DNA from 3 places in the Streptomyces sp. NPDC047061 genome. Region 3 is predicted to be linked to each of the others. Evidence: riboswitches for the same ligand, from Rfam matches in the RefSeq annotation. Region 3 holds a riboswitch; each other region holds the start of a gene.

Region 1 (10,148 bases), on a different contig from region 3:
TGAGCATCTCGTAGAGCACGACCCCGCACGCGTACACGTCGACGCGCGGATCGGCGGCCCCGCTCTCGACCTGCTCGGGCGCGAGATAGGCGACCGTCCCGAGCACGGCCCCCGTCGTGTTGGTGGAGCTGCCCACGGACCGCACCAGCCCGAAGTCCGCGACCTTGACCCGCCCGTCGTCCCCTATCAACACGTTCTCGGGCTTCATGTCCCGGTGCACGAACCCGGCGCGGTGCGCGGCGCCCAGCGCGGCCAGCACCGGCTCCAGGATGTCCAGCGCGGCCCGCGGCTGCAGCGCGCCGCGCTCGCGCAGCACGTCACGCAGGGTGCAGCCGGCGATGTACTCCATGGCGAGATACACGTACGACCGGTCGGCCCCCTGGTCGTAGACCTGGACGACGTTCGGGTGGGCCAGTCGGGCGACCGACTTGGCCTCCCGGATGAACCGCTCCACGAAGGACACGTCGGCGGCGAGCGCCGGGTGCATCACCTTCAGCGCGAGCACGCGGTCCAGCCGGACGTCCAGCGCCCGGTAGACCGTGGCCATCCCGCCGACGGCGATCCGCGCGTCGACGCGATACCGGCCGTCGAGCACCTGCCCGACGAGGGGGTCCTGAAGGGTCGTATCCACCCGCCGAGTGTACGAGCACCGGCTGACACCCCCACAGGTGAGACCGCTTTCCCCAGCGGACTGCAGCGCACCTGTGACGCTTCGCACGTGGCTGAAATATGCACCTACCCACCCGCGACCCCCGCCGGAGCCGATCCCCCCACGACCCGCGGACGCCGACGGTGCTCGGCCCCCACGGGAGAGTCCCGCTTCTCGGCAAACAGTCACGGGTGGTGCGTGGGTGGGAGAGCAGGCGGGAGCGGGCCGGCGGTCAGAACGCGGGGCGCTCGGGGTCCAGCACGGCCAGGCCCTCCGCAGGAGAGGACGCCTCGGCGAGGTACCGACGCGGAATCCGCCCCGCCAGCCGGGCCAGCCGCCCCGCCTCCACCCCGGCCCGCATGGCGTGAGCCATCCGCTCGGGATCCTGCGCCCGCGTCACCGCCGACGCCAGCATCACCCCGGCACACCCCAGCTCCATCGCCAGCGCCACGTCCGACGCCGTACCGGCTCCCGCGTCCAGGATCACCGGCACGCGCGCGTGTTCGACGATCAGCTGGAAGTTGTGCGGGTTGCGGATCCCGAGCCCGGACCCGATCGGCGACCCCAGCGGCATCACCGCGGCGCACCCCACGTCCTCCAGCTTCCGGGCCAGCACGGGATCGTCGTTCGTGTACGGCAGCACCGTGAACCCGTCGTCCACCAGCGTCTCCGCCGCGTCAAGGAGCTCGACCGGGTCCGGCAGCAGGGTCCGCTCGTCGGCGATGACCTCCAGCTTGATCAGCGAGGTGCCCAGCGCCTCCCGCGCCAGCCGGGCCGTCAGCACGGCCTCCCCGGCGGTGTAGCACCCCGCCGTGTTCGGCAGCACCCGGATCCCGAGCCGGTCGAGGACCGACAGCACGGAGCCCCGTACCCCCGGGTCCACCCGCCGCATCGCGACCGTCGTCAGCTCGGTCCCGGACGCGACGAGCGCCCGCTCCAGCACCTCCAGGCTGGGCGCACCCCCGGTACCCATGATCAACCGGGAGGAGAACGTCGTACCCCCGAGGACGAAGGGATCGTCGGCCACGGCGCTCACCCTCCCTGCACGGCGGTCAGGACTTCCACGCGGTCACCGTCGGCGAGTCCGGTCGTCGCCCACTGCCCGCGCGGTACGACGGTCTCGTTGACGGCCGCGGCCACCCCGGAGGGCGCGGCGGTCAGGGACCTCACGAGCGTGTCGAGAGCGGTGCCCGGGGCGATCTCCCGGTGCTCCCCGTTGACGGAGATGGTGACGGAGACGGTCATGCGGTCTGCTCCACAAGGACGCCGGGAACGGTGCCGAATCGCCTCGGGGTGAACGGACGGGCCTCCTCCGGCGGCTCGCCGCCGGTCAGCAGCTCCGCCATCACGTCTCCGGTGACCGGCGTGAGCAGCACCCCGTTGCGGTAGTGCCCGGTGGCCAGCAGCAGCCCGTCGAGGAGGGTCGGCCCGAGCAGCGGCGCGTTGTCGGGGGAGCCGGGGCGCAGTCCGGCCCGGGTCTCGGTCAGGGGCAGCTCGGTGATCCCGGGGACCAGCTCGTGCGCGTCGCGCAGCAGCTCGTACACACCGCCCGCGGTGACCGTCGTGTCCCAGCCGAGCTCCTCGCTGGTCGCGCCGACGACCAGCTCGCCGTTCTCCCGGGGCACCAGGTAGACGTTCCCGCCGCGCACCACGGCCCGTACGGTCCGGCTGAGGAACGGCGCGTACCGCGCGGGCACGGTCAGCCGCAGCACCTGCCCCTTCACCGGCCGCACCGGCGGCAGCACGTCGTCGGGCACGCCCGCGAGCCGTCCGCTCAGACTTCCGGCGGCGAGCACCACCTGCCCGGCGCCGCAGGTGTCACCCGCGCGGGTGCGGACACCGGTGGCCCGCTCCCGCCCCACCTCCAGGCGCTCGGCCCAGTCGCGGTGGAACACCACCCCGGCCCGCTCGCACGCGGCCACCAGCGCGGCCGAGAGCCGGCGCGGGTCGATCTGGTGGTCGCCGTCGACCCGCAGCCCGCCGCGCACACCGGGCGCGAGCATGGGCTCCAGGCGTCGGCACTCCCGCCCGGACAGCCACTCGGACTCCAGGCCCGACTGCTGCTGGAGGGCGTGCAGCTCGCGCAGATGGGCGCGGTCGTCGGCGTCCAGCGCGACCGCGAGGGTGCCGCAGCGCCGGTAGCCGAGGTCGTGGCCGGTGAGCTCGGTCAGCTCGGCGGCGAAGGCGGGATAGCGACGGGCGGAGGCCAGGTTGAGCCCCAGCAGGGTCTGCTCGCCGTAGTGCAGCTCGGTGACCGCGGCCAGCATCCCGGCCGCGACCTGCGCGGCCCCGCCACCGGGCGCCGGGTCGACCACGGTGACGTCGAGCCCGCGCTGAGCCGCTCGCCAGGCCGTGACCAGGCCGATGATTCCGCCCCCGATGACAAGGACGTCTGACGTACGTGAGGACATGGGCGTCCAGCCCCTCCCTTCGCCGGCATGACCCGGATCAGGTTCGTACGGTCGGAGGCCGCCAGCCTCCCTCTCAGCCCGGTGCGTCCGGGCTCCCGCGTGTGCTTCCCCGCCACCCTAGCCCGCGGGGCTCCGCCCTTGTAAGACGGCCTCGGACGGCGCTGTGGACAGTGCTGTGGAACAGGTCACTCGCCGCGCCCCTGACTGACTCCTCGTCAGTTGTCTATCGTTCTTGTCTATGGTGATCACGTGAGCGAGCAGACGCAGCGACGGAGCACGTCACAGACGCGGCGCGTGGTCGTCGTGGGCGCGGGCATGGCCGGGGTGCAGACCGCCGTCGCCCTGCGCGAACAGGGGTTCACCGGGACCGTCACGCTGATCGGCGCCGAGCCGCACCAGCCGTACGACCGGCCGCCGCTCTCCAAGGCCGTGCTGCTCGGCAAGTCGGAGGGCTCCGCCTTCGAGGTCGACTTCGAGGCGCTCGGCATCGAGCTGGCGCTCGGGCGCGACGCGCTGGGCGTGCGCGCCGCCGACCACGAGCTGGACACCGAGGCCGGACCGGTGCCGTACGACGTCCTGGTCCTCGCCACCGGCGCCGAGCCGATCACGCTGCCCGGCACCGAGGGCGTGCCCGGCGTCCATCTGCTGCGCACCCTGGACGACGCCGAGCGGCTGCGTCCGGTGCTCGCCCGGCAGCACGACATCGTGGTCGTCGGCGCGGGCTGGATCGGCGCCGAGTTCGCCACCGCGGCCCGTGCGGCCGGCTGCGCGGTGACGGTCGTGGAGGCCGCCGACCGCCCGCTCGCGGGAGCGCTCCCGGCCGAGGTCGCCGCGCCGATGACCGCCTGGTACGCGGACAGCGGCACCGAACTGCGCACCCACGCGCGCGTGGCCGGCGTCGAGCCCGGCGCGGTGCTGCTCGACGACGGCTCGCGGCTGCCCGCGGGCGCCGTCGTGGTCGGCATCGGCGCCCGCCCCGCCACCGCCTGGCTGGCCGGCTCCGGCATCGAGCTGGGCACCCGCGGCGACGTGCTGGCCGACGACCGTCTGCACACCAGCGCCCCGGACGTCTACGCGGTCGGCGACTGCGCCTCCTTCCCGTCCGGCCGCTACGGCGAGCGCCTGCTGGTCCACCACTGGGACAACGCCCTCCAGGGCCCGCGCACGGTCGCCGCCAACATCCTCGGCGAGTCCGAAGCGCTCTACGACCCGGTCCCGTACTTCTGGTCGGAACAGTTCGGCCGCTTCGTCCAGTACGCGGGCCACCACGCCGCCGCCGACCGCCTGGTGTGGCGCGGCGACCCGTCGGGCCCGTCCTGGAGCGTCTGCTGGCTCCGCGAGGACCGCCTGGTAGCCCTGCTGGCGGTAGGCCGCCCCCGTGACTTGGCGCAAGGCCGCCGCCTGATCGAGGCAGGCCGCGAAATGGACCCGGAGGCCTTGTCCGACCCCGCCCGCCCCTTGAAAGACGCGACTGCAGCGCCCCGATAGGGGCGCGGGGAACTGCGCGACCAGCCCCCACGGCGCCGCACCCGGACAACCACCCATCGCGGCCTCCACGGCGGAACGCCTACCCTTGTTCCGTGACCGAGATTGACGCAAACACCGATGCTCTCGTCCCCGCCTGGCTCACCCTCCCCGACATCGCAGAGATGATGGACGTCGAGGTGACGCGCGTGCGGCAGCTGGTCAAGGAGGGCCAGCTCATCGCCGTCCGCCGTGGTGAGAACAAGGCACTGCACGTCCCCGCCGCCTTCATCGACGGGGACAAGGTCGTCAAGGGCCTGACCGGCACCCTGACGCTCCTGCGGGACGACGGCTTCACCGACGAAGAGATGCTGGAGTGGCTCTTCACTCCCGACGAGACCCTGCCGGGCACCCCCGCACAGGCGCTCAGCGAGAATCGCGGCACGGAGGTGAAGCGTCGCGCCCAGGCGCTCGCCGTCTGAGGCAACCAGTACCGAATCGACGGGGGACACCGATGACCGACACCGCCCGCGCCCAGCTGGCCGACGCCCGGCTCTACCTGTGCACGGACGCCCGTAAGGAGCAGGGCGACCTCGCGGAGTTCCTGGACGCGGTCCTGGCGGGCGGTGTCGACGTCGTGCAGCTGCGCGACAAGGGCATGGAGGCCGCGGAGGAGCTGGAGCACCTCGCGGTGTTCGCCGACGCCTGCGCCCGGCACGGCAAGCTGCTCGCGGTCAACGACCGCGCCGACGTGGCCCACGCGGCCGGCGCCGACGTGCTCCACCTCGGCCAGGGCGACCTGCCGGTCCCGGCGGCCCGCGCGATCCTCGGCCCGGACGTCCTGATCGGCCGTTCCACGCACGCCGAGTCCGAGGCCGCCGCGGCCGCCGTGCAGGACGGCGTGGACTACTTCTGCACCGGCCCCTGCTGGCCCACCCCCACCAAGCCCGGCCGCCCCGCCCCCGGCCTCGGCCTGGTGCGGTACACCGCCGCGCTCGGCACCGACCGCCCCTGGTTCGCCATCGGCGGCATCGACCTCGGCAACCTCGACCAGGTGCTGGACGCGGGCGCCCGCCGCGTGGTCGTGGTCCGGGCGCTGACCGCGGCCGACGACCCGGGCGCGGCGGCGGCCGAGTTCGCCAAGCGGCTGCGGTCGGCGTAACCGTCTGCCTGTCCGGCTCCCCGCTCGTCCGGCTGTCCGGAAACTTGTCCAGTATCCGGACGCGAGCTCGACAATTCGGGCAAATATCCCGAGTTCGGTTGGGTGACCGCCCGCCCCTGGCTAACCTGCGGGTATGGCCCTCGGAACCGCATCGACCAGGACTGACCGCGCACGCACCGTGCGCGACATGCTCGCCACCGGCAAGACCACGTACTCGTTCGAGTTCTCGGCGCCGAAGACCCCCAAGGGTGAGCGGAACCTGTGGAGCGCGCTCCGGAGGGTCGAGGCGGTCGCCCCCGACTTCGTCTCCGTCACCTACGGCGCCGGCGGTTCCACCCGCGCGGGCACGGTCAAGGAGACCGAGCAGATCGTCGCCGACACCACGCTCACCCCGGTCGCCCACCTCACCGCGGTCGACCACTCGCTGGCCGAACTGCGCAACATCATCGGCCAGTACGCGGACGCCGGGATCCGCAACATGCTCGCGGTGCGCGGCGACCCGCCCGGCGACCCGATGGGCGACTGGGTGGCGCACCCGCAGGGCCTGACCTACGCGGCCGAACTCGTCCGGCTCATCAAGGAGTCGGGCGACTTCTGCGTGGGCGTCGCCGCCTTCCCGGAGATGCACCCGCGCTCCAGTGACTGGGACGCCGACGTCCGGCACTTCGTCGACAAGTGCCGCGCGGGCGCCGACTACGCCATCACGCAGATGTTCTTCCAGGCCGAGTCGTACCTTCGCCTTCGTGACCGGGTCGTCGCGGCCGGCTGCGAGACCCCGGTCATTCCGGAAATCCTGCCTGTCACCAGTGTGAAGATGCTGGAACGGCTGCCCAAACTCAGCAACGCCGCGTTCCCGGACGCCCTGAAAGAGCGGATCCTCACAGCGAAAGACGATCCGGCGGCGGTACGCTCCATTGGCATCGAGTACGCCACGGAGTTCTGCGCCCGGCTGCTGGCCGAGGGAGTGCCAGGACTGCACTTCATCACGCTCAACAACTCCACGGCGCCGCTGGAAATCTACGAGAACCTGGGCCTGCACCATCCCCCGCGGGCCTAGACCGGCCGCACCGGAGTACGACACACTGCGTAGCGGTCACAGGAGGAGGGGCGTACATGGGCTGGACGGTCCTCTACGCAGCGTTCGGCATCGTCGCGCTGTGGTTGCTCGGCGAGGTACTGCTGCAGTACAAGGCGCGGCTGCGCTGGCGGCTGCTCGCCTTCGTCGGCTTCCTCGGGGTCGTCTTCGGCGTCCTGATCCCGTCGGTCATCGTGATCGGTGTGGGTGCGATCGCGTTCGCGGTCGGCCAGACGTACGTCACGCTGTCGTTCCGCCGCGGCTTCGAGGCCGGCTGGGCGGTCAAACGCCCCGGCACGGACGGTGACGGCGGCCTGACCAAGCGCCGCCGCGGCGAGCCGGACGAGGACCCGGGTCTGGAGGCCACCGACCCGGACGTGGCCGACGCCGCCTACGCCGAGCAGCAGGGCGCCTACGCCACGGGCAGCATGCCGTCCTACGGCGGTGACGACTACGAGCGTGACGACGTCTTCACCCCGGCGGCCCGCACCATGGAGCCCGGCGCGGCCGAGTCCACGGTGTACGAGCCGCAGCCGATGCCCGAGGACACCGGCTCCTACGGCGTCTACCGCGACGCCGGCTACGCCGCCACCGGCGACCAGCAGGCCGCCTACGCGACCGCCGGCCAGGACCAGGCCTACGCCGCCCAGGGCACCGACCAGAACTACGCCTACGACTACTCCGGCTACGGCCAGCAGCAGTACGGCTACGACACGGGCGCCCAGCAGCAGTACGCGAACTACTCCGACCCGTACATCGGCAACAACCAGACCTACGGCGGTGCCGGGTACGACCAGTCGTCGTACGGCACCCAGCAGTACGACCAGCAGGGCTACGCCCAGGGCCAGTACGGCAACGGCACCGGCGGCTACGGCGAGACCCCTGCGGGCGGAGTCTGGGTCCCGCAGCAGCGCGGCGACGAGACCTACGGCGGCGAACTCCCGCAGGAGCAGCAGTACCCCTACCAGGGCCAGGGCGACGGGCAGGGGCAGCAACAGGGCCAGCAGGGCAACGGCTACGACGAGCAGCAGTACCGTTTCTGAAGCGGTCCCGCTCCCGGGGAACCCGGCTCACTGCGAGCCGCGGAACTCCGGTCCCTCCACGATCAGTCCCGCCACCAGCGCCCCCGACATGCCCGCGTGCGGCAGCCCGCCGCCGGGATGCGACCAGCCGCCCACCCGGTAAAGACCGGGCAGCCGGGTGGAGTTGGCCGGGTGCAGGAAGCGGCCCCGGCCGGCGGCGAGGGCGGGAGCGGAGATCCTCCCGGACCCGGTGGTGTCCGTGCCCGGTTCCGGCTGCCGTGTCTCGTGCCAGAGCAGGCGCTCCCGCAGCCCCGGGACGGCGGCCTCGGCGGCTTCCAGGAGGAAGTCCGTGTAGGCCCCGGCGGTGCTCTCCCGCTCCCAGCCGGCCTCGGCCGACAGCACCGCGGACAGCACCACGGACTCGTGGTCGTCGTCCGGTCTGAGCGCCGGGTCGTCGGGGCGCAGCACCGTCACGGTGGGGCGCACCGGCCGGTCGCCGCCGGGCGAGGCCAGCAGGTCCAGCTCGGTCTCCTCGTCCGGGGCGTGTACGACCGTGCGGTGCGCGGCACCGGCCTCGGGCCCGCCGCGCAGCGCGAGCAGCACGGTGAAGCGGCCCGGACCAGGAGACCGCAGGTCGGCCCGGACATCGCCGTCGGCGTCCAGCGGGCACCCCGTGCGTCGGGTCAGGGCGTCGAGCCGCACCGGATCCACCCCGGCCACCACCTGGTCCACGTCGATCACACCGCTGTCGGCCAGCTCCACCCCCGCCGCGCGGCCGTCCTTCGCCAGCACCGCCGTGACCTCGGCGCCGAACACGAACTCCACTCTCCGGCGCACGCACCGCTCGTACACCGCACGCGCCAACTCCCGCATGCCACCGCGCACATACCAGGTCCCGAAGGCATGCTCCAGATACGGCAGCACCGCTGCGCTCGCCGGCGTGTCCCGGGGGTTGAGGCCATGGGCGAGCGCGTGGCTGTTCAGGAGGGCGGCGAGCCGCTCGTCGCGCAGCTCCCAGGCGCCGATCTCGGTGAGCGTGGCCGCCCGGCGGGTGCGCAGCAGCTTCTTGTGCGGTACCGACGGATACGGCTCGCGCTCGGCCAGCACCTGCCAGTTCGGCCACAGCGGTTCCTCCAGGAGCGGGCGCCGGGTGCGGTCCCAGGCCTCCCGGGCCCGCACCAGGAAGTCGCCCCAGCGCTGCCCGGCGCCCGCCCCGAGCGCCTCGTCCAGGGTGGTCACGACGCCCGCGCGGGACGCGTTCGGCAGGGACACCTCGGTGCCGTCGGCGAAGACGTGCCGGGCCGACGGGTCCACCTGGACCAGCTCGACGCGGTCCTCCAGCGGCTCCTTGCCGGTCTTGACGAACAGGTCGCGGTACACGGCGGGCAGCGTCAGCAGCCCCGGGCCGGTGTCGAAGGCGAACCCGTCCCGCTCGAACCGGCGTACCTCGCCGCCGTACGTCTCCGTCCGCTCGTACACCGTCACCCGGTGGCCCGCCACGGCCAGCCGGGCGGCCGCCGCCATGGCGCCCATCCCGGCGCCGATCACCGCAATCCGTCCCATGCCCGCGACTTTATCGACCGCCACTGACAGCCCGGTCCGGCGAGTCCGGTCCGGCGGGCCGTCAGCCGGGCGGCCGTCCCACCTGCGCCGCGAGCCGCCGTTCCTCCCGGCGCTGGGCGCGGCGGCGCCAGAACCGCCGGATCCGGGAGATCAGGAACACCAGCACGATCAGACCGGTGGCCAGCAGCACACCCGCGATGATCGCCGCCGGCAGCGGATGGAACATCGCGAACGTCACGATCCCGGCGACCCCGAGATCCTCCGCCAGGCTCACCGCGATGTTGCTGAACGGCTCCGGCGAGGTGTTGATCGCCATCCGGGTACCGGCTTTCACGGTGTGGCTGGCGAGGGCCGTGGAACCGCCGACCAGCCCGGCCGCCACGTCCGAGAGCGAGCCGCTGTGCCCGGCGAGCAGCGCCCCGACCCAGGCGCCCGCCACCGGCCGGATCACCGTGTGCGCGGAGTCCCACACCGAGTCGACGTACGGGATCTTGTCGGCGACCGCCTCGCACAGGAACAGCACGCCCGCGACGATCAGCACCTCGGGGCGCTGCAGCGTCTCGGGGACGTCGTCGCTCAGGCCCGTCGCGCCGAAGAGGCCGAGCAGCAGCACCACCGCATAAGCGTTGATTCCGCTGGCCCAGCCGCTGGTGAAGACCAAGGGGAGTACCGACACGGACGCGATCGTAACCAGTCGGCGGCCGCACGTCCTGGGCCTGCGTGCGCACACCTGAGTACGTGTACCTAGGGGACGAGTTGAGTACGCGCGCGGATGGGCCGCGACCTGCGTGAACGGGAGAGT
Region 2 (10,148 bases), on a different contig from region 3:
CGCCTGCACCCTGGGCTCCCTGCTGGCCCTCCTGGTCTTCCTCCACCTGCGCGGCGACCTCACGGGCATGCCGTTCGACGGCGCGGCGAAGGACTTCCTGGCGGCGAACAGGTCCCTGCCCGTCCCCGCGGCCCTGACCCTCCTGACCATCCCCCCGCTCCTCGCCTCCGCGACGGTCGCACTGACCCTCCGCCCCCGCGACCTGCCCCACCCCGCCACCCGGTCCCGCATCTACGGCCGCTTCGGCGCCTACAGCAGAACAGCGAAGCCCGAATCCTTCGGCACCTACGGCCGCTTCGGCGCCCGCTTCTTCCGCGGCCCTGCTCCCCACACCCAGCCCGCAGACGACACCGAGCCCCCCGTTCAACCCGTTCAGCCCGCGGGCAGTCGTGCCGCTGGGGCGGCACGGGTGGGCGCTGGGGGTCCCCCCTCTGGGGGAGGCACCCTGCCAGCGCCGGCAAGCGACACCCCGCCCGCCCCAGCCTCCGCAGACGGCACCCTCCAAGCGCCGCCAAGCGACACCCCGCCCACCCCGGCCCCAGCACACGGCACCCCGGCACCCGACCTCCCCTGGGGCGTCGCCGTCCTCGCCGCAGGCCTCGCCGTGGAGTCCTACGCCGGCCTCACCGAGACCACCCCCCGCACCGCCCTCCCCGGCGGCCTCGCCGTAGGCCCCGTCGGCGTCCTCGCCGGCTGGTCCCTCACCGCCCTCGGCCTGATCCTCGCCGCCCCCGGCCTCACCCACCTCTGCGGCCGCCTCCTCCAGTCCGTCCGCCCCGGCGCCCGCCGCCTCCTCGCCGGCCGCGTTCTGATGACGGAGGCCACCCGCCTCGGCCGCCCCCTCGGCGTGGTCTGCGCGGTGGCGTCGGCGGCCTTCGCGGCCACCGCCCTCTCCGGCGACGACGGCGGCGCCCCCGCCTTCGGCCCCCTCACGACTCTCGGCGGCCTGCTGGTGACCGGCTGCACGGTCGCCACCCTCCTCACCGCCGCCGTGGAGGCCCGCGAGTCCCGTGCCGACACCACCGCGGCCCTGGTCCGCCTGGGCGCCCCGGCGACCGTGCTGCGCGGCGCGGCGGCCCTGCGCGCCGGCGCCCTGCTCACCTTCTTCGGCCCCCTCACCCTCCTGATCGCCGAGCTCGCCGCACTCCCGCTCGCACGCTGAAAGGCCGTACGAACAGATCCGGACCCGAACGGGTCCGGACCCGGCGATGACTTTCGCCGGGTCCCCCGGTCTATCCCCGCGAACGGCACGACACCCGAGGGAGAGACCCCACATGTACCAGCAGATGATCTTCGTGAACCTGGCCACCGACGACGTCGCCGCGTCCCGGAAGTTCTTCACGGAGCTGGGCTATTCGATCAACCCCCGGTTCAGCGGCGACGACTGCTCCTGTGTCGTGATCAGCGACACGATCATCGCGATGCTGCTCAGCAAGCAGCGCTACGCCGACTTCACGAAGAAGGAGATCGCCGACTCGACGAAGACCAGCGAGGTACTGCTCTGCCTGAGCGCGGAGAGCCGCGAGAAGGTCGACGAGCTGGTGGCGAAGGCGGTCTCGGCCGGCGGCACGGCGAACGACGACATCCAGGACCAGGGTTTCATGTACGGCCGTTCCTTCGAGGACCTCGACGGCCACTCCTGGGAGATCGTGTGGATGGACCCGGCGGCGGTCCAGGGCTGACGCCTAGAGTGGGCGGGTGCCTCCGACACCCGCCCAGCGCCCCGCCCCGCCGCATCCCGCCCAGTCCCGGCCCGCGCAGCCGCACCGCGCCGCCCGTGACCGTGAGATCGAGTCCCTCGCCGAGTTCGACGAGGTCGTCGCCGCGCACGGGACGCTTGCCCGGTACCGGCTCCAGGCCGTCGATCTGACGGACCGTACGGACGCCCTGCTGGCCACCGACACCACCGGTGCCGTCTTCCTCGGCTGCCCGATGTCCGCCGAGGCCGCCGCCCGGGTCGGCGCGTCCGGCGCCCTGGTGTTCCCGCCGGTCCCGGACCTCCCCTTCGACCCCTACCGCGCCTTCGTCTACACGCCCGGCGAGCTGTTCGAGTCGCTCGACGCGGGCTACGAGGCGACCCCGGACGCCCGTTCGTACGCCTGGTTCGAGCAGACCAGGGCGGACGGCGACATATTCGGCTCGATGCTGCGCTCGATCCACGACGACGCGGTCTCCGACGCCCTGGACGAACTCCTCGTCGGCGCCCGGGTGGTGGGCGTGATGGGCGGGCACGCGATGGCCCGCGGCACAGCAGAGTACGCCGGTGCCGCCCGGCTCGGCCGGGAGCTGGCGCGGGCCGGCTTCACGGTGGCGACCGGCGGCGGGCCGGGCGCGATGGAGGCGGCGAACCTCGGCGCGTACGCGGCGCCCTTCGACGACGTGATGCTCGACGAGGCCCTGGAACTCCTCGCCAAGGCGCCGTCGTTCCGGCCGTCGGTCACCGACTGGGCGCGCGCCGCCTTCGAGGTCCGCGAGCGCTGGCCGGACGGCGGCCCGTCGGTCGGCATCCCCACCTGGTTCTACGGCCACGAGCCGCCGAACGCCTTCGCCGCGCACATCGCGAAGTACTTCGCCAACGCCACCCGCGAGGACGGCCTGCTGGCCCGTTCCAACGCCGGTGTGGTGTTCCTGCCGGGTGCCGCCGGGACCGTACAGGAGATCTTCGACAACGCGACGCCCAACTACTACGAGTCACGGGGCGAGCCGACCCCGATGGTGCTCGTGAACGAGGCGCACTGGAGCGAGAAGCTGCCGGCCTGGCAGCTGCTGACCTCGCTCGCCGGGGAGCGCGCGATGGCGTCCCGTATCGCCCTCGTTGACCGGATCGAGCAAGCTTCACAGGCACTGAAACGCCTCGGTGATTAATAAGCGGGCAAAGTCAACGCACGTGGACCGCATATGCATTGACACTACTTATGGAGCGCTTATAGACCTGTGAGCCTCCCGGGGATGCTGATGCCTCACCTCACCGTTGCGTCAACTCCCCCCACTACCCCCCGCAGTTATGCACTCAGTAAGGACAAACGTGTCCATATCCCGCCGCAGCGCGCGTCGTTCCGTGCGCATCCTGGGTGTTGCCTCCGCGTCGGCCGCGCTGGTTCTGAGCTTCTCCAGCAGCGCTCTCGCGTGCAACATCAAAGAGTTCTCCGCCGAAGCCACCTGCGACGGCTCCAACGGTGTCATCACGGTGACCGATCAGGACGCCACTGGTACGCCGGCCACCATCACTGTCTTCCTGGAGACCAACGGCGCCGACGCCAAGCAGGTCGGCGACGAGCAGACCGTCAAGGGCTCCGCGAAGGGTACGCAGGTCACCTTCTCCGAGGACTGGGCGCCCGACGCGACGTATCGCGTCCACGTCAAGGTCGACAGTGGCAAGACCCAGATCGACACGGACATCACGCCGAACCTGACGACCCCGTCGACGGCGTGCAAGTCCGACGACAGCGCCAGCCCCTCCCCGTCGGAGTCGGCCACCCCGTCGCCGTCGGAGTCCGAGTCCACCCCGGCCGAGTCGGACTCCCCGACCCCGTCGGCCACGGACAGCAGCAGCACCGCCCCGGCGTCCACGTCGGACAACGCCCCGTCCCCGGCCGTCGGTGAGTCGAACCTCGCCGAGACCGGTGCCAACTCCAACACCGGCCTGATCGCCGGTATCGCCGCCGCGCTCGTGGCGGTCGGCGGTGGCGCGGTCTGGTTCGGCATGCGCCGTCGTGGCGCGCACAGCGCCAACTGACGCACCTCACACTCGTACATCGTCGAGGCCCGTCCCCGTATCCCCGGGGGACGGGCCTCGGCCGTACCCGCGCACGCGGTCAGTCCAGTACGACGGTCTCCGCCGCGTCGAACTCGACGCCCACCGCGTCCCCGGCCTCGGGTGCCTCCCGCAGCGCGCAGGCCGCCGCCAGACGGGGGCCGCCGCCGTCCCGGGGCTGGAGGTGGACGGTGACATGGGTGCCCTGGAAGGTGCGCGCGGCCACCGTGCAGGGCAGCCCCGCGTCGGCGGCGACCAGCCGTACGCCGGCCGGCCGTACGAGCAGGGTCCGCGTCCCCTGCCCGGAGCCCTCGGGCACCGGCACCTTCCCCCACGGCGTCACCGCGACCGTTCCCTCGACGGTCGCCGGGACCACGTTGTCGAAGCCGAGGAAGCGGGCCACGAACTCGTCCGCGGGCCGCTGCCAGACGTCGAGGGGCGTGCCGGACTGGGCGATCCGCCCGTCCCGCATCACCACCACCCGGTCGGCCAGCGCGAACGCCTCGCCCTGGTCGTGCGTCACGGCGAGCACGGTGGTGCCCAACCGCCCGAACAGCTCCCGGAGTTCGACCACGAGCCGCTCCCGCAGCGAGCGGTCGAGCTGCCCGAGGGGTTCGTCGAGCATCAGCAGCCGGGGCCGGGGCGCCAGCGCCCGGGCGAGCGCCACCCGCTGCTGCTCCCCGCCGGAGAGCCCGGCGACGGCCCGGCGGGCCGCACCCGGAAGCCCCACCAGCTCCAGCAACTCACCGACCCGCTCGGCCTGTTGTGCTTTCCCTTCGCCGCGCATCCGGAGCCCGAAGGCCACGTTCCCGCCCACGTCCCGCTGCGGGAACAGCTGGTGGTCCTGGAACATCAGCCCGACCCCCCGCCGATGCGCGGGCACCCGAGCCTGGTCGTGCCCGTCGAGCAGCACCCGCCCGGAGCCCAGCGGTTGCAGCCCGGCCACCGCCCGCAGCAGCGTCGACTTGCCGCTTCCGCTCGGCCCGAGCACGCACACCACCTCCTGCTGGGCGACTTCGAGATCGACGGCGTCCAGCACGGCCCGACCACCGAACCGCACGGTGGCCGCGTCGAGAGTCAGCAGCATCAGAACTCCCCCGTCCGGTCGGTCCGCAGCCGCTCCAGGACCAGCAGCGCCACCGCGCACACCACCATCAGAATCGTGGAAAGGGCCATCGCCTGGCCGTAGTTGAGATCACCGGGGCGGGACAGCAGCCGGGCCACGGCGACCGGCAGGGTCGGGTTGTCCGGCCGCGCGATGAACACCGTCGCGCCGAACTCCCCCAGCGACACGGCGAACCCGAACCCCGCCGCGATCAGCAGCGCCCGGCGCACCATCGGCAGGTCGACCTCCCGCCACACCCGCCACGGCGCGGCCCCGAGCACGGCCGCCGCCTCCCGCAGCCGCTCGTCCACGGCCCGCAGCACGGGCAGCATGGTCCGTACGACGAAGGGGACGCCGACCAGCGCCTGGGCGAGCGGGACCAGGATCCAGGACTGACGCAGATCCAGCGGCGGCTTGTCGAGCGCGATCAGGAAGCCGAAGCCGACGGTCACCGCGGACACCCCGAGCGGCAGCATCAGCAGCGCGTCGAACCCCCGCACCAGCCGCCCCGCGTCCCGCCGGGCCAGTGCGGCGGCGGCGAGTCCGCCGATCACCACCGCGATGGCGGTGGCCGCGACCGCGTACTCCAGGGAATTGACCACCGACTCGATCGGCGCGACCAGGAAGGTCCCGCCGTCCGCGTCGCCCAGCGCCCGGTAGTACCCGAACCCCCCGTCCAGCGACCGCCGCACCAGCACGGCCAGCGGCAGCACGAGCAGCACGGCGATGGTGGCCAGGACCCCGGCGAGCAGCGCCCACTGCCCGGCCCCGCGCGGCCGGCGTGCCGTCACCGACGGGTCCACCAGTCGCAGGGCGCTCTCCCGCCGCCGTACCGTCCACGCGTGCACGGCGAGGATCGCGCCGACCGCCACGAACTGCACGATCGTCAGGACGGCGGCCGTGGAGAGGTCGAAGATCTCGGAGGTCTGCCGGTAGATCTCCACTTCGAGGGTGGAGAAGGTGGGCCCGCCGAGGATCTGCACCACGCCGAAGGAGGTGAAGGTGAACAGGAACACCATCAGCGCGGCGGCGGCCACGGCGGGCGCGAGCGCGGGCAGCGTGACCTTCCGCCAGGCGCCCAGCGGGGAGGCGCCGAGCATCCGGGCGGCCTCCTCCTGCCGGGGGTCCAGCTGGGCCCAGAGCCCGCCCACGGTCCGTACGACGACCGCGTAGTTGAAGAAGACGTGCGCCAGCAGGATCGCCCAGACGGTGGTGTCGAGCCGTACCCCCCACCACTCGTCCAGCAGCCCGCCGCGCCCGACGAGCGCGAGGAAGGCGGTCCCCACCACGACCGTCGGCAGCACGAAGGGAACCGTCACCACGGCCCGCAGCACCTGCTTGCCCGGGAAGTCGAGGCGGGCGAAGACATGGGCGGCGGGCAGCGCGGCCAGCAGGGTGAGCGCGGTGGAGGCGAGCGCCTGCCAGGTGGTGAACCAGAGCACGTGCCGGATGTCGGACTGGCCGAGGACGTCGGCGATCCGCCCGAGCCGCCAGACCCCGTCGACCTTCAGGCCGCGGCTGACGATCGCGGCGACCGGCCAGGCGAAGAAGACGCCGAAGAACGCGACGGGCACGAGCATCAGCCCGAGCCGCGCCGCGCTCCCCGAACGGCCCTTGTGCGGGGCTACTTCAGTACGAGTGACGTCCACGTCTTGACCCACTGGTCACGGTTGGCGGCGATCTTGTCGGGCGCCATGGTCTCGGGATCCTGGGCGGCGGGCCCGTACTTCGTGAACTCGGCGGGCACGCTCGCGCCCTTCACCACCGGGTACACGAACATGTTCAGCGGCATGTCCTCCTGGAACTCCCTGGAGACCAGGAAGTCGATGAGCGCCTTGCCGCCCTTGGTGTTCCCGGCGTTGCTCAGCAGTCCCGCGAACTCGATCTGCCGGAAACAGGTGCCGGTCGCGACGCCGGTGGGCGCGGTGCTCGGCTTCGGATCGGCGTAGATGACCTCGGCGGGCGGCGAGGAGGCGTACGACACGACGAGCGGCCGGTCGCCGCCCGCCTTCTTCCCGCCGGCCGAGCCGGAGAACTCCTCGTTGTAGGCCTGCTCCCAGCCGTCGACGACCTTGACGCCGTTGGCCTTGAGCTGCTTCCAGTAGCCCTGCCATCCGCTGTCCCCGTACTGCGCCGCGGACCCGAGCAGGAAGCCGAGCCCCGGCGAGGAGGTGGACGCGTTCTCGGTGACGAGGAGGTTCTTGTACTGGGGCTTGACGAGGTCGGCGTACGACGTCGGCGGGGTCAGCTTGTGCTTGCTGAAGTACGCCTTGTCGTAGTTGACGCAGATGTCGCCGTAGTCGATGGGCGTGACCCGGTGCTCGGCCGCGTCGAGTTGGTACGCCGTACCGACCGTGTCGAGCCCCTTCGCCGCGTACGGCTGGAAGAGACCGTTGTCGAGGGCCCTGGAGAGCAGGGTGTTGTCGACGCCGAAGAAGACGTCGCCCTGCGGGTTGTCCTTGGTCAGGATCGCCTTGTTGACGGCCTGCCCGGCGTCACCGTCCTTGAGGACCCTGACCTTGTAGCCGGACTGCTTCTCGAAGTCCTGGAGCACGTTCTTGGAGACGGCCCACGAGTCGTGGCTGACGAGGGTGACGGTCTTGGAGTCGGAGCCGGACCCGCTGTCCGACGACGAGCACGCGGACAGCGTCACGAGCCCGAGCCCGACCGCCGCGGCCACGAAGGTTCTGGTGTGCCTGATGTGCACTGGTTCATTCCTCCTGGAGTTGACCAGGAAGAGACGCGGCCCTGCCCGCGGTGTGCGGGCAGGGCGCAACAGCTTGAGTGATGACCGAACTTCCTACCCAGAATGACCTGGGCGAGGTTCAGAGGGTCTGCGGCCCGGTTGCCGCACTCTCAGCGCTGTGGCGCTCCCCTGTCGGATTATGAAGATGTGTTGGCCAGATCCTACCGCTCGGTGTCCAGGGCGGTTACCTCTCGGTGGCCGCGAGCTGACCACAGGCGCCGTCGATCTCCTGGCCCCGGGTGTCCCGGACGGTGACCGGTACCCCGTGCGCCTCGATCGCCTCGACGAACGCCTTCTCGTCCTCCGGCCGCGACGCGGTCCACTTCGAACCCGGCGTCGGGTTCAGCGGGATGAGGTTGACGTGCACGGGCTTGCCCTTGAGCAGGCGCCCCAGCCGGTCCCCCCGCCAGGCCTGGTCGTTGATGTCGCGGATGAGCGCGTACTCGATGCTGAGCCGCCGCCCGCTCTTCTCGACGTACTCGAAGCCGGCGTCTAGGACCTCGCGCACCTTCCACCGCGTGTTCACGGGGACGAGGGTGTCGCGCAGTTCGTCGTCGGGGGCGTGCAGCGAGATCGCGAGCCGGCACTTGAAGCCCTCGTCGGCGAACCGGTGGATGGCCGGGACGAGTCCGACGGTCGAGACGGTGATCCCGCGCTGCGAGAGCCCCAGTCCGTCCGGCGCCGGATCGGTGAGCGCCCGGATGGCGCCGACCACCCGCTTGTAGTTGGCGAGCGGCTCCCCCATCCCCATGAAGACGATGTTGGACAGCCGCGCGGGCCCGCCGGGCACCTCGCCGTCCCGGAGCGCCCGCATCCCGTCGACGATCTGATGGACGATCTCGGCGGTCGACAGGTTCCGGTCGAGCCCCGCCTGTCCGGTCGCGCAGAACGGGCAGTTCATCCCGCAGCCGGCCTGCGAGCTGATGCACATGGTCACCCGGTCCGGGTAGCGCATCAGCACCGACTCGACGAGCGTCCCGTCGAAGAGCTTCCACAGCGTCTTGCGGGTCGTCCCCTCGTCGGTCGACAGATGCCGCACGACGGTCATCAGCTCGGGGAACAGCGCCTCCCGCAGCTTGTCCCGCGAGCCGGCCGGGATGTCCGTCCACTGCTCGGGGTCGTGCGCGTACCGCGCGAAGTAGTGCTGCGAGAGCTGCTTGGCACGAAACGGCTTCTCCCCGACCTCGGCCACCGCGTCCTTGCGCTCGGCGGGCGAGAGATCGGCGAGATGCCGCGGCGGCTTCTTGGCTCCGCGCGGCGCGACGAAAGTGAGTTCTCCGGGCTTAGGCATAACCCAACCAGTGTCGCAGATCAACTGCGGTGGCCCGCGACCGTGGGTTTCGGCGGGAGTCCGGGGGCTCAGCGCCCGGCGGTCGTGATGATGGCGAGGAGGGCGCCGAAGGGGTCGAGGAACATGGCGAAGCGGCCGATGCCCGGGGCTTCGGTGACCGGGATGAGGACGGTGGCTCCGGCCCCGGTGGCCCTGGCCAGCGTGGCGTCGCAGTCGGTCACCTCGAAGTACGGGTGCCACTCCGGGGTGGATCCGGCGTCGAGGTTGGCCTGGGGCAGCTGCATCAGCCCGCCGTGGGCCGCCGCCGGGCCTGCGCCGGCCGGGGTGAGGATCGTGTAGGTCAGCCCCGGGCCCATCGGCACGTCGCGGGTCTGCCAGGAGAAGACCGACTCGTAGAAGGCCTTCGCCGCGCTCGCGTCGGTGGTGTACAGCTCCGTTCTGGCGAGGCTGCCGGGGACCGCGACGAGGTCCAGGCCCTGGGTGTCGCCCGGCTGCCAGACCGCGAAGTCCGCGCCGGTGGGGTCGGTGAAGGCGGCCGCCCGGCCGGCGGTGAAGACGTCCGCCGGGGCGACCCGGACGGAGCCGCCCGTCTGTTCCACGGCCTTGGCGGTGGCGTCGGCGTCCGGGGTGTGGAAGTACACCGTCCAGGACGGGCTCGCGCCCTCCTCGGTGAGCGGGCCGATCCCTGCGAGCGTCCCGCCGTCCTGCTCGAAGAAGCCGTAGCCGCCGGCCTCCGGTCCGGCCGACCGGTGCTGCCAGCCGAAGACGGCGGAGTAGAAGGCGGCGCTCGCGTCGGTGTCGGGGGTGCCCACGTCGAGCCAGTTCGGGGCGCCGGGAACGTACTGGGTGGTCAGCATGGCGGGGTCCTCCTCGGCCGTCCGCGGCCGTCTTCGCTCACCAGGTCACGGGCAGCGTACGCGGTCCCCGGATCAGGCCCTGGCGCTGGAACTCGACCTCCTCGGGAGGTACCGCCAGGCGGATGTCCGGGAAGCGCGCGAGGACCGAGCCGATCATGGTCTCGGCCTCCATGCGGGCCATGATCGCGGCCATACAGTGGTGGGGGCCGTGGCCGAAGGCCAGGTGGGGGCCGTTGGTGCGGTCGAAGTCCAGGTCGTCGGGGTCGGTGAAGACCGCGGGGTCGCGGTTGGCGGCGACATAGGCGTTGTAGACGACCTCGCCGGCCCGGATCAGCTGGCCGCCGACCTCGACGTCCTCGACGGCGACGCGCGGGATGCCGACGCCGTTGCGGTGC
Region 3 (10,148 bases):
CATCCAATACTGCTCACCTTATGAGGATTCGGCGCCGCCGCGTACAGCGAAGAAGCGCGCGGAACCGGAGCGACCCGGCAGCCGGGTGGGGGACGAACCGGAGCGGACGAACCCCATCCGTCCCACTGGCATCACGGGCATCACCGTACGAAGGCGCATTTTTCGGGGGCGCGCCCTACATATATCTACGCGCCGGTGGCTCGCGCCGTGGCGCGCATCACCCGTGCAGGTGAGTTGAGACCTCTTCGAAACATCGGGCACTTGGCAGGCCCATCCGTGCCGACAAGTCACGTCTCACTATTGGATCGTTCAACTGACTTTCTTTCTAAGGTAGTTGACCCGTATTGACCTTGCAGAAACGTGCCTGTCAACGCGTGCATATGCGTCCGCACTACCCCACCGCATGAGCCCTACTATCGGCTCGCCATGACAGCAGCAGGGAAGCACCAGGTGAGCCGCGCGGAAACCTCTCGGCGAGGCAGCCGGCCGGGCCGGGCGGGCATCAGAGACGTGGCCGCCGCCGCCGGAGTCTCCATCACGACCGTCTCCGACGCCCTGAACGGCAAGGGGCGGCTCCCGGATGCCACCCGCCGCCATGTCAGAGAAGTCGCGGACCGGCTGGGATACCGTCCCTCGGCGGCCGCCCGAACCCTCCGTACCGGCAAGTCGGGACTCATCGGCCTGACCGTGACGACGTACGGGGATGAACCTTTCACCTTCACCGAGTTCGCGTACTTCGCCGAGATGGCGCGCGCCGCCACCTCGGCCGCGCTCGCCCGCGGCTACGCCCTGGTGATCCTGCCCGCGACCTCGCGCCACGACGTGTGGTCGAACGTCGCCCTGGACGGCACGGTCGTCATCGACCCCTCCGACCAGGACCCGGTGGTCAGCGAACTGGTACGGCAGGGCCTGCCGGTGGTCTCCGACGGCCGCCCGGCCGGCTCCCTCCCGGTCACCGCCTGGGTGGACAACGACCACGAGGCCGCCGTCCTCGGCATCCTCGACCATCTCGCCGCCGCGGGCGCCCGCCGGATCGGCCTGCTCACGGGCACCACGACGGACACGTACACGCACCTGTCGACCACCGCCTACCTGCGCTGGTGCGAGCGCGTCGGCCAGGACCCGGTCTACGAGGCCTACCCGGCGCACGACCCGTGCGCGGGCGCGGTCGCCGCCGACCGTCTGCTGGCCCGCCCGGACCGCCCCGACGCCGTCTACGGCCTCTTCGACCCCAACGGCACCGACCTGCTCGCCGCCGCCCGCCGCTACGGGCTGCGCGTCCCCGACGACCTGCTCCTGGTGTGCTGCAGCGAGTCGACCGTGTACGCCAACACCGAGCCGCCCATCACCACGCTCTCCCTGAAGCCGCGCCGCATCGGCACGGCGGTGGTGCAGCTGCTCATCGACGCGATCGAGGGGGTCGAGTCGGACCAGCCGGTCGAGCAGGTGATACCGACCGAACTGATCGTGCGCACCTCCTCCCAGCGACGCACCCAGCGCACCACGGTCAGCCCGCCGCGGGCACCGGAGGAGGAGTAGCACGGGCGTGCGAAGAGCGGGACGGCACAGCTGCCGGGCGGCATCGGACGGCGGCCGGCAGCTGAACGGTACGGGGTCGAACCCCTGCCCAACCGGGGCGAAAGCCACGCTGAACCGGAGTCCTGCCCGGATTCACCACCCCTGGGTCATCACACGGCGCGACGGGCATTCCTATGATGGGCCCACGACACCGCGGGCCGCTGCGACCAGGCAGTCCGAAGCGGTGCAGATGCGGCGCGATGGTGGAGGGGTCTGATGACTCAGGGGGCCGGTCAGGGACCCGAGGCGGAGCGGACGGCGACGTTGCGCGACTTCCGGGTGCCCGGGTACGTCAACGAGACCGGTCCGTACGCCCCCAGCACCCACCCCGGCGACGTCGTCCCACCGCTCGACGACATGTACCCCGAGGGATATCCGGACGGGTACACACCCACCCAGCGCGACCTGCCGGTCATCCACCGCGGCGACACGCTCCAGACGCCCGTCGAACCGGCCGCCGGCCCCGCCGCGCAGCCCGGGAACGGCCCCGGCCCGCTGTTCGTGGTCGGTGACGTGCACGGCTACTTCGACGAGCTGTTCGCCGCGCTCCGCGAGCAGGGTCTGATCGACGCGGACGGGCAGTGGTGTGCGGGCACCGCCCGGCTGTGGTTCCTCGGCGACTTCACCGACCGGGGTCCGGACGGCATCGGCGTCATCGACCTGGTGATGCGGCTGTCCGCCGAGGCGGCCGCGGCCGGCGGCTACTGCAAGGCCCTCATGGGCAACCACGAGCTGCTGCTGCTCGGCGCCAAGCGGTTCGGCGACACCCCCGTCAACTCCGGCGCGGGCACCGCCACCTTCCAGGCGGCCTGGCTGCTCAACGGCGGCCAGAAGACCGACATGGACCGGCTCCAGGACCACCACCTGCAGTGGATGGCCCGCCTGGACGCCGTCGAGGAGGTCGACGGCTATCTGCTGGTCCACTCCGACACCACCGCCTACCTCGACTACGGCGACTCGATCGAGGCGGTCAACGACACGGTCCGCGAGACCATCACGCGTAATGACGCGGACGAGGTGTGGGATCTGTTCCGCAAGTTCACCAAGCGCTTCTCCTTCCGCGACGAGGGGGGTGCAGACGCCGTCCGTTCCCTTCTCGATACGTACGGAGGCACCCGCATCGTTCACGGACACAGCCCGATTCCCTATCTGCTGGGGGAAGTCGGCTCCGAGGAGGGCGAAGAGGGCAACGGCCCCGTTGTGGAGGGACCGCACGTCTACGCCGACGGGCTCGCCATCGCCATGGACGGTGGCGTGACCATGGCCGGAAAGCTGCTGGTGAGGCAACTTCCGCTGGACAACTGAGCTTTCGCCGGGCTGTTCGATCCCCCCGACGTCACACGCGGGACATCCCCAATTTCCGGCAACCCCCTGTCACCGCGTGCCGTAACGGCTCTACCATCGGTTTATCCGTAGCAGGCTCCCCTCCGTTTCTGCCCGACGGCTCGCCGCCGTGCGAGCCACCAGCCCTACGGAGCATCGGGGGATGCACATGAACAGCGTTCCGCAGCACCTGCACAGCGAGGACCGCCAGGAGTACGAGCGGATCCTCGACGAGGCGCTGCGCTCCGCCCAGTACCGTCCCGAACTGGCCGGTATAGGCCAGCGTTTGAACACCGAACAGCTGCGCACCATGGCGCTCAACGCCACCACTCTGATCACGGCGGCCGCGGCGACCGAGTACCAGCACTATGTGAAGGTCCGCGAGGAACTGCGCAATCCGGCGCGGTCCACCCCGGCCGCCGTCCACGAACCCGGCTCCGTGGAGCCGGGCGCGGGCGGCGCGATGGGGCTCGCCACCACCCTCGGCGAGGCCGCCGAGACCACCGGCGCCGGAGGCTTCGCCCTCGCCCTGGTCCTGGCGCCCGTGCTCGCCGGTACCGCCGCCGCCATCTTCCTGCTCGTCGGCTACGTCCTGAAGATGCTGGACCCGGCACCGGCGTTCGCCCAGACCATGCTCACCGCGGGCTGGGTGTTCGGCGTCGTGACCGCGGCCGCCATCATCATGGCCGGCGCGGGACTGCTGCTCACCGCACTGCGCAACAGCCCCTCGCTGGAGGCCGGAGCCTACGGCGAACCCGGCGGGGAGGTGGCCAAGGCCCGCGAGGCCTGGCGGGACGCCCTGTTGGAGCGCGGCATCCTGCCCTTCCTGCGGGAAGCGCTGGCCACCGACACCGGCACGGCCGGACTGCGGCGCACCGCCCCGCCGAGCCCGGCGGGCCGGATGCCGCGGCTCGGTTACGACCGTCCCGGCTTCAGCACCGACGACGGCGCCGCACCCGCCCCCCGCCCGAGCTTCACCAGCCCGGACTACACCAGCCCGGACTTCGGAGGCCCGGAACACCAGCCGGAATGACCCCGGCTTGCGCCCCCGGCCAGGGGGCGCAGGCCGGACAACCGGTCTAGGAGGCCGCGCCGGGGAGCTGACGGGCAGCCCGCCCGTCGAACTCCTCCCGCGCCGCCTGCATGGCGGCCACGTTCGCCTGCGACCAGTCGGTGATGCGCTGCACGAGCCCGCCCGCCTCCCGGCCCAGCCGGGTCAGCCGGTACTCGACCCGCGGCGGCACCGTCGGATACACCGTGCGCGTCAGCAGTCCCTCCCGCTCCAGCGCGCGCAGGGTCTGCGTCAGCACCTTCGGCGTCACGCCGTCCAGCCGTCTGCGCAGCTCCGCGAACCGCATGGGCCGGCCGTCCGCAAGGGCCACCAGCACCAGCATGGTCCACTTGCCGGCGATCACGTCCAGCACGGCACGGGTGGGGCAGTCGCGCAGGAAGACGTCCACGCCGCCGTGTTCTCTCAGGTCGAAGCCGGTATCCATGAGGAACCTCGATATCAGGAAAGTGCCTTCTTCCACAGGGCAGTTGCCGAGGTCGAGCATGGAACGCGCCGCGGCCGCCGCGGCCACCACAACGACCACAACGACCGCGACCCGCCGCTGCCCTCCGCGGCCTGCCGCTACCCGTCGCCGAGGAGCTCTGATCCGATGTCCGCCCGTATGCATGCCGTCGTCCAGTCCGTGTTCGGTGGTCCCGAGACGCTGGAGTACGCCGAGACCGGCATACCGGAGCCGGGCCCCGGAGAGGTCCTGCTGCGGGTCGCCGGGGCCGGGGTGAATCCCGGCGACGCGGTGCTCCGCTCCGGCCGGGTGCCGGAGCTGGTCGAGCTGCCGTGGACGCCGGGCAACGATGTCGCCGGCACCGTGGAGCGGGTCGGCGAGGGCGTGACACGGTTCGCCCCGGGCGACAGGGTGTACGGCATGCTGCCGGTCTCCCGGCGCGGTGCGTACGCAGAGTTCACCGCCGTACCGGCCGGGGCGCTGGCCCCCGCTCCCGGGAACGTCGATCTGGCGGTCGCGGGTGCCGTCCCCCTCGCCGCGGTGACCGCCTGGCAGGCACTGGCCGTGCTGGCGCGGGTCCGGCCCGGTGACCGGGTGCTCATCCATGCGGCGGCCGGTGGCGTCGGCCATGTCGCGGTGCAGCTGGCCAAGGAGCTGGGGGCGTACGTCATCGGCACGGCCCGGGGTGGCCGGCACGACCTGCTGCGCGGGCTGGGTGCCGACGAGCTGATCGACTACACGACCACCGGCTTCGAGTCCGCCGTGGCTCCGGTGGACACGGTTCTGGACCTGGTCGGCGGGTCCTACGGGCCGCGCTCCCTGGATGTGCTGCGCCCCGGCGGCCTGCTCGTCGGTGCGTCGATCGACCCGGGAACGGACGAACGCCAGGCGGCCGAGCGCGGGATGCGCTACGTGTGGGTCACTGCCGCCCCCTCCGGTGAGCTGCTGGAACGGATCACGGAACGTATCGAGGCGGGCAGGCTGCGGATACTCGTCCAGGACACCTACCCGCTGTCCGAGGCCGCCGAGGCCCACCGCGCGATCGAGGCCGGCCGCACCACCGGAAAGCTCGTCCTGATCCCGTGAAAGGCACTGCCGTCCCCCTATGAAGGTCCGTCCATGAAGCTCCGTCACAAGGTGCGCGTGGTCCTGCTCGACGGTGACCACCTGGTTCTCCTGCGCCGGGGATGGCCGGGTGGCTCCCCGTACTGGACGACGGTGGGCGGCGGCGTAGAACCCGACGACGCCGGTCTCGAAGCGGCACTGCGCCGCGAGGTCATGGAGGAGATCGGCGCCACGATCGGCCCCGCCACGCCTCTCCTGACCGTGACCGAACCGGGCGGGACGCTCACCGTCACCCAGCACTTCTTCCTCGCCGACCTGCTGGACATGGACCAGGACCGCCGCGACGGCCCCGAGGTGGACGCCCCCGACACCGGCGACTTCGAGCCGGTCCGGATCCCGCTGGACCTCACCGCCGTGACCGCACTCGACCTGAACCCACCCGAACTCGCCGCGTACGTGCCGGCCCACGCCGAGGCATGGCGAGCCCGGTAGCCGGGGCGGTCCCGACGGCCGGGCCGTGTGCCGAAGCCCGCTTCCCGAGCCTCCGGCACACTCCCGGGTCCGCCCTCAGTCCGCGATCGGCAGATACACCCGGTTCCCCGCAGCCGCGAACTCCTTCGACTTCTGAGCCATCCCCGCCTCGACCTCGTCCCGACTCCCGCCGTGCTCGCGCCGGATGTCCTGCGAGATCTTCATCGAGCAGAACTTCGGCCCGCACATCGAGCAGAAGTGGGCCGTCTTCGCCGGCTCCGCCGGCAGGGTCTCGTCGTGGAACTCTCGGGCCGTGTCCGGGTCCAGGGCGAGGTTGAACTGGTCCTCCCACCGGAACTCGAAGCGGGCGTCGGACAGCGCGTCGTCCCACTCCTGCGCGCCCGGGTGGCCCTTGGCGAGGTCGGCCGCGTGGGCGGCGATCTTGTAGGTGATGACGCCGGTCTTGACGTCGTCCCGGTTGGGCAGGCCCAGGTGCTCCTTGGGTGTGACGTAGCAGAGCATCGCCGTGCCCCACCAGGCGATCATCGCGGCACCGATGCCGGAGGTGATGTGGTCGTACGCCGGTGCGACGTCCGTGGTCAGCGGGCCGAGCGTATAGAACGGAGCTTCATCGCAGATCTCCTGCTGAAGGTCGATGTTCTCCTTGATCTTGTGCATCGGGACATGGCCCGGGCCCTCGATCATCGTCTGTACGTGGAAACGCTTCGCGATCCGGTTGAGTTCCCCGAGCGTGCGCAACTCCGCGAACTGGGCCTCGTCGTTGGCGTCCGCGATGGAGCCGGGGCGCAGGCCGTCGCCCAGGGAGTACGTGACGTCGTAGGCGGCGAGGATCTCGCAGAGTTCCTCGAAGTTCTCGTACAGGAACGACTCCTTGTGGTGCGCGAGGCACCAGGCCGCCATGATCGAGCCGCCGCGCGAGACGATGCCGGTCTTGCGGTTGGCGGTGAGCGGCACGTACGGGAGGCGTACGCCCGCGTGGACGGTCATGTAGTCCACGCCCTGCTCGGCCTGTTCGACGACCGTGTCCTTGTAGATCTCCCAGGTCAGTTCCTCGGCCCTGCCGTCGACCTTCTCCAGGGCCTGGTACAGCGGCACCGTGCCGATGGGGACGGGGGAGTTGCGCAGCACCCACTCGCGGGTGGTGTGGATGTTGCGGCCGGTGGAGAGGTCCATGACCGTGTCGGCGCCCCAGCGGGTCGCCCAGGTCATCTTCTCGACCTCCTCCTCGATGGAGGAGGTGACCGCGGAGTTGCCGATGTTGGCGTTGACCTTTACCAGGAACCGCTTGCCGATGATCATCGGCTCGATCTCCGGGTGGTTGACGTTGGCGGGCAGTACGGCCCTGCCCGCCGCGATCTCCTCGCGGACCACCTCGGGAGAAACGTTCTCGCGGATGGCCACGTACTCCATCTCCGGGGTGATCTCACCCCGGCGGGCGTACGCGAGCTGCGTCACCGCCTCGCCGTCCCGGCTGCGGCGCGGCTGGCGCGGGCGGCCCGGGAAGACCGCGTCCAGGTTGCGCAGGCCACCACGCGGCGAGGTGTGCTTGATCCCGTCGTCCTCGGGACGGACGGGCCGGCCCGCGTACTCGGCGGTGTCGCCGCGGGCGATGATCCAGTTCTCCCGCAGCGGCGGCAGGCCCCTGCGGACGTCGGTCTCGACGAGCGGATCGGTGTACGGGCCCGAGGTGTCGTAGAGCGTGACCGACTGCCCGTTGGTGAGGTGCACCTGACGGACCGGCACCCGCAGATCGGGGCGGGTGCCCTCGACATACCCCTTGTGCCAGCCGATGGACTTCCCGGCCTCCGGGGACTTTTCACCCGAAATGGGCTGTTCGTCCTGACTGAAGGCAGGCGTGCGTGCGTCCTTGTTGGTCATGAGACCTACTCCCTACGCCGGCATTACCCGGTAACAGGTTCGGCGGTCGACGCAGCGGCTTCCGTCGGGCGGCGTTTCCTGTGAAACATCACTCGTTCCACGTGAAACATCGCGAATACGGAGGTCAGCGCCCTCTCAGCCCGGTGCTCCGAGCTCCCGCGTGTGCAAAGGTGCCTCCACGCTAGCGTCAATTCGGGCGCGGTGAACAGAGGGCCCCTGCCGTTCTTGCGATGATCGGGCGGTGACCTCGACACAGCAGCACCCCTATCCGCCGCCCGAGCCGCGGCGCGGCAACGGCGCCGCGCAGGGCGGCGGACCCGGCCACGGGGGCCATGGTGCCGGTGACGGACACACCCACGGTCAGGGCGAGCAGTACGACCAGGGGCACGCCCTCAGCCACACCCACCATCACGACAACGGCCAGGCCCCCGGTCACAGTCACGGCCACGGAGAGGCCCATGGCCATGCGGCCAACGGCCGGCCCCATGGCCATGCGCCCGGTCCGAGCACCGGCCAGAGCGGCTCCGGGCCCGGCGGTGGTCACGGCCACTCGCACGGGCACAGCCACAGCCACGGCCCCGCCGCACCCGTCTCCAAGCATCTGCGCAAGGTCATCGCGGCGATCCTGATCCCCTTCACCGCCGCGGTCGCGGTCGGCCTGGTGGTGCTGTGGCCCGGCGGTGCCCCGCCGCACGAGCGCACCGGCGTCGGCTTCGACCGCCAGACGCAGGCGGCGACGGTCACCAAGGTCGTCTCGGTCAGCTGCAAGTCGGTCAACGCCTCCGGCGGCGGCTCGGCCGGAGACACCTCCACCGCCGACGGCACTTCCTCGAAGGAGGAGGGAGACACCTGCAAGAAGGCCACGGTCCGGGTCGACGCCGGCAAGGACAAGGGCCGTACCTTCACCGAGATCGTGCAGCCCGACCAGTCGCGGCAGTTGCACGAGGGCGAGAAGGTCGTGGCCGCGTACGAGCCCTCCGCGCCCAAGGACCTCCAGTACTCCGTCACCGACGTGAACCGGAAGTTCCCGATGGCGCTGCTGGCCGGGATCTTCGCGCTCGCCGTGGTGGTGGTGGGCCGGCTGCGCGGTGTGATGGCGCTGGTCGCGCTGGCGGTCAGCTTCCTGGTGCTGACCCTGTTCATCCTGCCGGGAATCCTGCAGGGATCGAACCCGCTGCTGATGGCGGTGGTCGGGTCGAGCGCCATCATGCTGATCGCCCTGTACATCTGCCACGGGCTGTCGGCCCGGACCTCGGTGGCCGTGCTCGGCACACTGGTCTCGCTGTGCCTGATCGGACTGCTCGGCTCGGAGTTCATCGACTGGGCCGCGCTCACCGGCAACACCGACGACAACACCGGCCTGATCCACGGCCTGTACCCGTCGATCGACATGAGCGGTCTGCTGCTGGCCGGTGTCATCATCGGCTCGCTGGGTGTCCTGGACGACGTGACGGTGACCCAGACCTCGGCCGTCTGGGAACTGCACGAGGCCAACCCGACCATGGGCTGGCGCGGGCTGTACCGGGCGGGCATCCGCATCGGCCGTGACCACATCGCGTCCGTCGTCAACACCCTCGTTCTGGCTTATGCGGGTGCCGCGCTGCCGCTGCTGCTGCTCTTCTCGATCGCGCAGAGCAGTGTGGCCACGGTCGCCAACAGCGAGCTGGTCGCCGAGGAGATCGTGCGCACCCTGGTCGGCTCGATCGGCCTGGTCGCCTCGGTGCCGGTCACCACGCTGCTCGCGGCCCTGGTGGTGTCCGCCGACCGGCCGGGCACGGAGACAGCCGTGTCCGTGGAGCCCGCGCCGACCGCGGCACGGGCCGGACGGGGACGGCGCCGGAAGCGGTGAGGCGCGGTGGACGGCCCGGGAGGAGGCCGTCCACGAGGCACGAGGTGAGGCACGGACGGTCCGCATGAGAAGAAGCGTGCCGGCAGGGGCCTCGCACCGGACGCGCAGAAGCGTTCCTGCGCGTCCTCACGCGGCTCGGCGGAGCGGCGTGCGCCCCGTGCCGTAACGCTTCAGCCGGCGCTCTGTTCCTCGGCCAGGATGCGGTCCAGGGCCTCGTCGAGGTGGGCGTCGAAGTCGGCGAGTGAACCCTCCTGGCCGAGCGGCACCAGCTTGTCCGTACGGTCGAGGAAAGCCACCAACGGAGGTGCGGAGGACCGGAACACCGCCTGGTCGCCGCCGACCTGAAGCCGGATCAGCACCTCGCCCAGCACCTCGGAATCGGCGGGCGCGATGTGCACATCGCCCTCGCCGCACGGCCGCCCCACCCCGTCGATCAGCAGCTCCCGGCC

Evidence for each region. Region 3 has a riboswitch for thiamine pyrophosphate ahead of thiC (phosphomethylpyrimidine synthase ThiC). Riboswitches for the same ligand answer to the same signal wherever they lie in the genome.
Region 1: linked by a shared signal. The riboswitch ahead of thiO (glycine oxidase ThiO) and the one ahead of thiC (phosphomethylpyrimidine synthase ThiC) in region 3 are both predicted to bind thiamine pyrophosphate.
Region 2: linked by a shared signal. The riboswitch ahead of ABZ887_RS17260 (thiamine ABC transporter substrate-binding protein) and the one ahead of thiC (phosphomethylpyrimidine synthase ThiC) in region 3 are both predicted to bind thiamine pyrophosphate.

Annotation. Positions count from the first base shown of each region.
Region 1 is NZ_JBEYVI010000003.1:79,624-89,771, forward strand. Features, by position in the region: gene pknB (Stk1 family PASTA domain-containing Ser/Thr kinase) at 1-631, opposite strand, end outside; gene ABZ887_RS06435 (thiazole synthase) at 882-1,676, opposite strand; gene thiS (sulfur carrier protein ThiS) at 1,682-1,894, opposite strand; gene thiO (glycine oxidase ThiO) at 1,891-3,060, opposite strand; TPP riboswitch at 3,058-3,169, opposite strand; gene ABZ887_RS06450 (FAD-dependent oxidoreductase) at 3,310-4,548, shown strand; gene ABZ887_RS06455 (Rv2175c family DNA-binding protein) at 4,641-5,006, shown strand; gene thiE (thiamine phosphate synthase) at 5,039-5,686, shown strand; gene metF (methylenetetrahydrofolate reductase [NAD(P)H]) at 5,820-6,743, shown strand; gene ABZ887_RS06470 (hypothetical protein) at 6,800-7,804, shown strand; gene ABZ887_RS06475 (NAD(P)/FAD-dependent oxidoreductase) at 7,832-9,346, opposite strand; gene ABZ887_RS06480 (DUF4126 domain-containing protein) at 9,408-10,022, opposite strand.
Region 2 is NZ_JBEYVI010000010.1:92,256-102,403, forward strand. Features, by position in the region: gene ABZ887_RS17230 (hypothetical protein) at 1-1,162, shown strand, start outside; gene ABZ887_RS17235 (VOC family protein) at 1,275-1,682, shown strand; gene ABZ887_RS17240 (LOG family protein) at 1,699-2,865, shown strand; gene ABZ887_RS17245 (LAETG motif-containing sortase-dependent surface protein) at 3,005-3,736, shown strand; gene ABZ887_RS17250 (ABC transporter ATP-binding protein) at 3,816-4,841, opposite strand; gene ABZ887_RS17255 (iron ABC transporter permease) at 4,841-6,439, opposite strand; gene ABZ887_RS17260 (thiamine ABC transporter substrate-binding protein) at 6,484-7,560, opposite strand; TPP riboswitch at 7,639-7,746, opposite strand; gene rlmN (23S rRNA (adenine(2503)-C(2))-methyltransferase RlmN) at 7,790-8,896, opposite strand; gene ABZ887_RS17270 (VOC family protein) at 8,965-9,753, opposite strand; gene ABZ887_RS17275 (cytochrome P450) at 9,791-10,148, opposite strand, start outside.
Region 3 is NZ_JBEYVI010000004.1:200,401-210,548, forward strand. Features, by position in the region: gene ABZ887_RS09435 (LacI family DNA-binding transcriptional regulator) at 427-1,539, shown strand; gene ABZ887_RS09440 (metallophosphoesterase) at 1,795-2,883, shown strand; gene ABZ887_RS09445 (hypothetical protein) at 3,065-3,934, shown strand; gene ABZ887_RS09450 (helix-turn-helix domain-containing protein) at 3,981-4,397, opposite strand; gene ABZ887_RS09455 (NADP-dependent oxidoreductase) at 4,563-5,501, shown strand; gene ABZ887_RS09460 (NUDIX hydrolase) at 5,535-5,972, shown strand; gene thiC (phosphomethylpyrimidine synthase ThiC) at 6,048-7,850, opposite strand; TPP riboswitch at 7,843-8,020, opposite strand; gene ABZ887_RS09470 (YibE/F family protein) at 8,092-9,699, shown strand; gene ABZ887_RS09475 (SsgA family sporulation/cell division regulator) at 9,870-10,148, opposite strand, start outside.